2 regions of the Brevundimonas sp. LPMIX5 genome follow, and region 2 is predicted to be linked to the other one. Evidence: predicted binding sites of a transcription regulator. Region 2 holds the regulator's gene; the other holds the start of a gene.
The links. Region 2 encodes LexA, which represses DNA repair genes until DNA is damaged. Its sites were predicted from a motif close to ATGTTCNCNANNTGTTCT; they were not measured.

Region 1 (4,252 bases), 110 kb from region 2:
TGCCGGAGGCCTCCCGGGACATGACCGACGTCAGCGTCAGCGCGACCTATCGTGAACGCATCATGCTGCCGCCGGGCCATACCCTCACGGTCAGGATCGAGGACGTCAGTCGTGCGGATGCTCCGTCGCTCGTGATCGCCGAGACGCGCCAGCAATTGGACGGCCGCGCCCCGCCCTACGCCGTCACCCTGTCGGTGCCGAACGACAGGATCGACAGCCGCATGGAATACGCCGCACGCGCGGAAATTCGTGACGCATCGGGCGCCCTGCGATTCACGACGGACACGCGCCATTCGGTGCTGACCCGCGGCGCGCCGAACAGCGCCGACATCGTCATGGTGGGCGTGCGCTAAGCCTTGAGCGGTCTGATCAAGCGATCCGTGCTGCTGTCTGGCCACGCCACCTCGGTGGCGCTGGAACCTGAATTCTGGGCCGTTCTGGACGCCATCGGGACGGAGCTTTCGCTTAGCCGCGCCGGCCTGATGATCCGCATCGACGCCTGGCGAGGTCGTCGTCCGCTGGCGTCTTCCTGTCGCCTTCTGGCCCTCCAGTGGGCCGGAGGGGACCGCAGCTTTGCAGAGGAAAAGACCTCATGAACGACAACCGCATCGACACCGCTCGCCTGATCCCAGCCGCTGTCTTCGGCGGACTGGTGGCTGTCGGCCTGATCGGCGGCGGCGCCTTGATCGGACAGGGCGTGATCAACGCCCGCGCGGGCGACCGCTCCGTCACCGTGCGCGGCCTTGCGGAAAAGGACGTGAAGGCCGACCTGGCCGTCCTGCCCATCCGCTTCACCACCTCGGGCGATGTCCTGTCCGAGGTTCAAAGCCGCATCGACGGCGACCTGGCCATCGTGCGCCAGTTCCTGAAGGCGCAGGGCTATCCCGACGACGCCGTGGATCTGGGCCAGTTGGGCGTCGCCGACACCCGATCGCGGGAATATATGAGCCAGACCGGCGGGCCGCGCTTCATCCTGACCCAGACCGTCATCGTGCGCACCACGGACGTGGACCGGGTCCAGACCACCACGCGCAATCTGAACGATCTGGTGCGTCAGGGCGTGGTGCTGCAGGACTTCAACGGCCCGTCCTACATCTTCACCAAGCTGAACGACGTGCGTCCCGCCATGATCGCCGAGGCCACCGCCGCCGCCCGCAGCGGCGCCGAACAGTTCGCCAAGGATTCCGGCGCGCCTCTCGGCCCCATCAAGACAGCGGGGCAAGGCTCGTTCGAAATCCTGTCGCGCGACGGCACGGGCGACGAGGCCGGCACGCCGAACAAGAAGGTGCGCGTCGTCACGACGATCAGCTATCGGCTGAAATAGCCGCGTCTCCGCCCGTTCAGACCTGGGCTAGATAATCCGCCAACACCACGGCGTCGTTGTGCGCTTCATCTTTCGCGCCATAGACGAGCGTCACCGGGCCATCGGCGAGCGCGGCTCTCAACTCGGACACTACGTCGCCATTGGCCTTGAGCTCCGCGCGATAGCGCCGCTGAAACTCCGCCCATTTCTCCGGGTCATGGCCGAACCATTTCCGCAGCTCGGTGCTGGGCGCGATTTCCTTCAGCCACAAATCGACGCTGGCCTTGTCCTTGCTCAGCCCGCGCGGCCACAGTCGGTCGACCAGGATGCGCGTCCCATCCGTCTTCGCGGGAGCCTCATAGACGCGTTTCAGGGCGACCTTCACAGCGTCAGGCCTTGGGTTCAGGCGCGGCCACCTGGGGCGGCTCGCTCGGCCGGGGCAGTTCCGGCGGCGCCGGGCGGTCCGGAACCTCGGGAAGGCGCGGTGTCGGCACGGTGATGTCGACGTTCAGGTCCGGCGTTTCCGGCACAGGCGCCCGTCCTCCGGCGAAGACCAACCAGGCGATGACAGCCACAGCGACCAGAAGCCCGCCGACAAGGAAAGCCAGGCCCGTCCCGCCGCCTTTTCGCGGCGCCGGAGCGTTATTGATCGTCGTCTGATGCACGACCCGTTCGGGCGGAATATCGGGATCAGTCATGGCTCACTCACCGCCCGGCGCAGCCGGGGCCGAGACCTCAGGCAGCTTGACCTCGACATCAACCTTTTTGGCGTCAGGCGCGCCGCCTCGTCCCAACAGGAACCAGGCCAGGATGGCCACCACCACGACCAGACCGCCCACGATGAACGCCAGACCGGCGTTGCCGCCGCCGCTTGAGTTTTCCGCCATCAGGCATCCTTTCCCTCTATAGTCCCCGTCAGTTGGGAAAACGACGCTCTGGCTGCACGGTTCCTTTCACTGAGGCGGCGAAGGGGACTGACTTTGGCCGCTGTGCTGCTTATGTTCTCCCCTTCAGATTCCGACGGGGCGACCGCCCCAGACGCTGCCGAGTACCCGCCCCTGTGACCGACCTGCCCGTTCCCCGCATTTCCGACCTCGCCCGCGCCCAGGCTCCGCAAGGCGCGGCGTCCGACTATCTGGCGGGCCTGAATCCCGAACAGCGCGAGGCGGTGGAGACGACCGAGGGGCCGGTGCTGGTGCTGGCGGGCGCCGGCACGGGCAAGACGCGCGTCCTGACCACGCGACTGGCGCACATTCTGGCGACCGGCCGGGCCAAGCCGTGGGAGTTGCTGGTCGTCACCTTCACCAACAAGGCCGCGCGCGAGATGCGCGAGCGGATCGGCCACCTGATCGGCCCGTCGTCAGAGGGACTGCGCTGGCTGGGCACCTTCCACTCGGTCGCGGCGCAGATCCTGCGTCGCCATGCGGAACTGGTCGGGCTGAAGTCCAGCTTCACCATCCTGGACACCGACGATCAGGAACGGCTGCTGAAGCAGCTTCTGGAAGCGGCCAACATCGACACCAAGCGGTTCACGCCCAAGTCGCTGGCCCATATGATCGACCACTGGAAGAACCGCGGCTGGACGCCCGACAAACTGCCGCCCGGCGAGGATTTCGCCAACGGCAAGGGTCCGGCCCTCTACGCCGCCTATCAGGCGCGGCTGGCGACGCTGAACGCCTGCGACTTCGGCGATCTGCTGCTGCACAACATCACCATCCTGTCAAAACATGCTGATCTGGCAGAAGAATATCGCCGCCGGTTTCGCTACATCCTGGTGGACGAATATCAGGACACCAACGTCGCCCAGTATCTATGGCTGCGGCTGCTGACGTCCTCGACCGGCAATGTCTGCTGCGTCGGCGACGACGATCAGTCGATCTATGGCTGGCGCGGGGCTGAGGTGGACAACATCCTGCGCTTCGAGCGCGACTTCCCCGGCGCCAAGGTCATCCGGCTGGAGCGCAACTATCGCTCGACCAAGCACATCCTCGGCGCGGCCTCGGCCCTGATCGCGGCCAATCAGGACCGGCTGGGCAAGACCCTGTGGACCGAGGACGACAGCGGCGACAAGGTGCGCGTGCGCGGCGTCTGGGACGGCGAGGCCGAGGCCCGCCTGATCGCTGACGAGATCGAAACCGCGCGCAAGCAGGGCATGAATTACAAGGACATGGCTGTCCTTGTTCGCGCGTCATTCCAGATGCGGGCGTTTGAAGAACGCTTCCTGATGCTGGCCATTCCCTATGTCGTCATCGGCGGGCCGCGCTTCTTCGAGCGGGCGGAAATCCGTGACGCTCACGCCTATCTGCGGCTGATCCAGTCCGAGGATGACGACCTGGCCTTCGAACGCATCGTCAACACGCCCAAGCGCGGCATCGGCGACACCAGCGTCCAGAAAATCCTGCACATCGCGCGCGAGAACGGCGTCTCGGCCATGCGGGCGGTGCGTCACCTGATCACGACCCACGAGTTGCAAGCGCGTACCCGCACGCCGCTGGCCAACTTCGTGCGCGACCTGGACCGCTGGCGCGACCTGATGGCGATGGGCACGCCGCACTGGCAGGTGACGGAGACCCTGCTGGACGAGAGCGGCTATACCGCCATGCAGAAGGCCGACCGCACCAGCGGCCAGACGCGGTTGGACAACCTGAAGGAACTGACCCAGTCGATGCAGCAATTCGAGACGCTGCAGGCCTATCTGGAGCACGTCTCGCTGGTCATGGACCTTGAGCGCCGCGACGAGAACGCCGACGGCTCAGGCTCGGTGCAGATCATGACCCTGCACGGCGCCAAGGGGCTGGAGTTCCCGCTGGTCTTCCTGCCGGGCTGGGAGGAAGGCGTCTTCCCCAGCCAGCGCAGCATCGACGAGAAGGGCGTGAAGGGCTTGGAGGAGGAACGCCGCCTGGCCTACGTCGGCGTCACCCGCGCCAAGCAGGATGCGCGCATCAGCTT
Region 2 (4,252 bases):
GGCGGCCTTTTCCGTATCTTGTCGTCGCCTCGCGTCTTCCTATGATCCCTGTCAATTCAGAGGGGGATTCATATGAACAAGTTCGCCTGGGCCGCCTGCGCCCTGATCCTTAGCGCCCATGCGCCGGCGCTGGCGCAAACTGCGCCTGCTGTTGCTCAGGCCGCCCTGCCCTCTGCCGACCGCGGCCTGTTCACCGCTCAGGACCTGTTCGGCATGGAGGTCGCCTCCGACGCCCAGATCAGCCCCGACGGCAGCCGGATCGCCTATGTCCGCCAGACGGCCGACATCATGACCGATCAGATGCGCCCGACCATCTGGCTGATCGACGTGAAGACGGGCCAACACACGCCGCTGATCGCTTCGGCCGGTTCCCACCGCCAGCCGCGCTGGTCGCCGGATGGAACGCGCCTGTCCTACATCTCGAACGCCGAGGGCGGCGCGCCGCAACTGTTCGTGCGCTGGATGGCGTCGGGTGAAGCGGTCCGCGTCACCAACCTGCCCAACACCCCGTCAAGCATCAGCTGGTCGCCCAACGGCGAGCAGTTGGCCTATTCGGTCCTGGTTCCCGGCGACAAGCCCAAGATCGGCTCGTCGCTGCCGAAGCCCGAAGGCGCCAAATGGGCGCCGCCGCTGGAGATTATCGACACCGTCTCGTACCGCTCGGACGGTCAGGGCTATCTCAAGCCCGGTTTCCGCCATGTCTTCGTCGTCGGCGCCCAGGGCGGCGGCGCGCGCCAACTGACTCACGGCGACTTCAATCACGGCGGCGGTCTGTCCTGGTCGGCTGATTCCCGCACCCTCTATCTCAGCGCCAACCGTCGACCCGACTGGCAGCGCGAAGCCGCCGACAGCGAAGTCTTCGCCCTGGACGTGCAGACCGGCGGCCTGACCGCCCTGACCAGCCGCGCCGGTCCCGACAACTCGCCCGTCGCCTCACCCGACGGACGCCGCATCGCCTATCTCGGCTATGACGACAAGCGGATGGGCTATCACAACACTCGCCTCTATGTGATGGACGCCGACGGCTCGAACAGCCGCGTGCTGACGCCGAACCTGGACCGCTCGGTCAAATCGCCGGTGTGGAGCCGCGATGGGCGCTCGGTCTATGTCGCCTATGACGATCAGGGGCGCACCAAGGTCGCCCGCGTCTCGCTGGACGGCGCCGTCACCACCCTGATCGAAGACCTGACGGGCGACGATTTCGGCCGTCCCTACACCGGCGGCGATTTCACCGTGGCCGACGACGGCGCCATCGCCTTCACGCGCGGCACGCCGATGCGTCCGGCCGATGTCCACGTCCTGAAGGGCGGCCGCAGCACTCAGCTGACCCGCCTGAACGCGGACTTCCTCAGCGCCCGCCGCCTGGGCGAGGTGCGCCGCATTCAGGTCGCCTCGTCTCACGACCAGCGCGCGGTCGAAAGCTGGCTGACCCTGCCGGCCGACTACGTCGAGGGCCAGAGCTATCCGCTGGTGCTGGAAATCCACGGCGGCCCGTTCGCCGCCTATGGCCCGCACTTCGCCACCGACAACCAGCTGTTCGCAGCTGCGGGCTACGCCGTTCTTTCGGTCAACCCGCGCGGCTCGACCTCCTATGGGGACGAGTTCGCCAACCTGATCCACCACAACTATCCGTCGAACGACTATGACGACCTGATCAGCAGCGTCGACGCCGTCATCGCTCAAGGCGTCGCCGATCCCCACCGCCTGTTCGTCACCGGCGGCTCGGGCGGCGGCGTGCTGACCAGTTGGATCGTCGGCAAGACCGACCGCTTCAAGGCCGCCGTGGTCCAGAAGCCCGTCATCGACTGGGCCAGCTTCGTGCTGACGGCCGACAACCCGGCCTTCTTCGCCCGCTACTGGTTCGGTGAATATCCGTGGGAGAACCCGGAGGCCTACTGGCGCCGGTCGCCGCTGTCGCTGGTCGGCAACGTCAAGACCCCGACCATGGTCGTCGTCGGCGACGAGGACTACCGCACCCCGGTCAGCGAGTCGGAGCAGTACTACACCGCCCTGCAACTGCGCGGCGTGCCCACGGCCCTGGTGAAGATCCCCGGCGTCGGCCACAGCCTGGCCGTCCGTCCGTCCCAGAACGCCGCGCGCATGAACGCCATGATCGAATGGTTCGAGCGCTATAAGGACGGCGCCCCGACCGCTCGCTAACGTCAGCACAGCACGGACCGAAACCCGCGCCCGCCGTCGAACGGCAGGCGCGGGTTTTTGCTTTGAGAGCCTTAAGCGTGGCGTTAGTTGACTTTTAACCAGAACACTTACAGAACATCACCAACGGTTCACGCCTTGTTCTGGATTCGCCGCCATGCTCACGAAGAAACAGCACGAACTCCTGATGTTCATTCATGAGCGCATTCGGGAAACGGGCGTGTCGCCCTCCTTCGACGAGATGAAGGAGGCGCTGGACCTGGCGTCCAAGTCGGGCATCCACCGCCTGATCACGGCGCTTGAGGAACGCGGCTTCATCCGCCGTCTGGCCCACCGCGCTCGCGCGCTGGAAGTCGTGAAGCTGCCGGAACAGGCGACGACCGCCGCCCCCTCAAAAGGCCGCGCCCCGTTTAAGCCCGACGTCATCCAGGGCGGCGGCCTGGGCCCGCGACCGGCCGTCGCCGAGGCCGCCAACGATGTCCGCGACCTGCCCCTGTTGGGCAAGATCGCCGCTGGCACCCCCATCGCCGCCATCCAGCACGAACGCGAGCGCCTGCCGGTCCCTGAGGCCATGCTGGGCGCGGGCGAGCATTATCTGCTCGAGATCGAAGGCGATTCCATGATCGAGGCCGGCATCCTCGACGGCGACACCGTCATTATCAAACGCGTCGAAAACGCCTCCTCCGGCGAGATCGTGGTCGCCTTGGTCGAGGGTGAGGAAGCCACGCTGAAACGCCTGCGCAAGAAGGGCCAGTCCATCGCGCTGGAACCCGCCAACAGCGCCTATGAGACCCGCATCTTCGGCCCTGATCAGGTCGAGGTTCAGGGCAAGCTGGTCGGCCTGCTGCGCCGGTATCACTGAGGACGGGGCAGAGGCGCCACGAGCCTTCTTTCCGCTCATCCCGGCGGACGCCGGGACCCAGTGCTTTGGCCGCAAGCGGGGCCGTTTGATTGTCCGCCGACCTCCCCTGGCCAGCGACAGCACATGTGGCTCTTACTGGATCCCGGCGTCCGCCGGGACGAGCGGGTTAAGAGAGAGGCCCGCTCCACGGCCGCCTGCCCCGCACTTCGGCCGCCCACAAGGCGCGCCAGCCGCCGGCGTCATCGCGCCATAACTCCACCGAACCGCCGCGCGCATAGTCGGCGCCGTCCAGCACCAATCGCCCTTGGCATGACGACGGCAGGGTTGTGATCACGGCGCGCACGCTGACAACCTGCGCGCTACGGCACATCTGATCCAGTTGCTCGGCCGTCGGCGCCGCCTTGCCCCACCACAGCGCCAGCGGCCCCGTTCCGCCGTCCGGCGCACAGAAAGAACGCTTACAGACCCAACCCTCGGGCGACCGCGCGACGGGCTCCAGCCCTCGTCTCCGGGACCACAGATCGATGGCGAACCTGCGAACCGCAGGCCGCACCACAACCGCCTCGCTTTCCAGCCGATAGGCTGCATTCGCTCCACCATCGCCGATCCAGATATCCGGCGGCGCCGCGCGCGGCCAGATCAGCACAGCGGCCGCAAAAGGCAGCCCCAGCAACCGCCACCATCCGCGCCACAGGCACATAAACAATATACCCAGAAAGGCGACCGGCAGGGCCGCCGCAGGGGCGCTGGAAATCGCCTTCACTGCGCCGGGCAGATTGGCCGCCCAATGTCCGATCGCCAGCATGGCGTCCACCGACTGACCCGCCGCCCACAGGAAGGGCGCGCCCAGCCCCAGCGGCTCCAGCGCCGCACCCAACGCCAGCATGGGCATCATGACGAAATCCGCCAGCGGCGCCGTCGCCATATTGGCGATCAGCCCATAGACGGCCGTGCGATTGAAGTGCTGCATGGCGAACGGCCCGGTCGCCATGCCCGCCACCAGGCTGGCGGCGCAGGCAGCCATCAGCCAGCTTGCAAACCTTTGAACGGCGGCGATCGGCCAGGGAACGGACAGTTCGCGGATGCGACGCGGCCAGACCTCGACCAGGGCGACCAGAGCCGCCGTCGCCGCGAACGACATCTGGAACCCCGGCGTCACGACGGCCTCGGGCCGTAGCAACAGGACGACAAAGGCCGCTGCCGACAGCGCCCGCATGGTCACGGCCTGCCGAT

Region 1: a site for LexA is predicted at 2,291-2,308, ahead of D1604_RS04025 (ATP-dependent helicase). Genes of this name have one in related genera too.

What each region holds. Positions count from the first base shown of each region.
Region 1 covers NZ_QWTZ01000002.1:602,752-607,003, forward strand. Annotated here, with positions in the region: gene D1604_RS03995 (YbaY family lipoprotein) at 1-353, shown strand, start outside; gene D1604_RS04000 (ribbon-helix-helix domain-containing protein) at 357-596, shown strand; gene D1604_RS04005 (SIMPL domain-containing protein) at 593-1,324, shown strand; gene D1604_RS04010 (DUF488 domain-containing protein) at 1,341-1,688, opposite strand; gene D1604_RS04015 (hypothetical protein) at 1,693-2,001, opposite strand; gene D1604_RS04020 (hypothetical protein) at 2,005-2,190, opposite strand; gene D1604_RS04025 (ATP-dependent helicase) at 2,364-4,252, shown strand, end outside.
Region 2 covers NZ_QWTZ01000002.1:495,130-499,381, forward strand. Annotated here, with positions in the region: gene D1604_RS03405 (S9 family peptidase) at 73-2,160, shown strand; gene lexA (transcriptional repressor LexA) at 2,315-3,019, shown strand; gene D1604_RS03415 (ComEC/Rec2 family competence protein) at 3,186-4,252, opposite strand, start outside.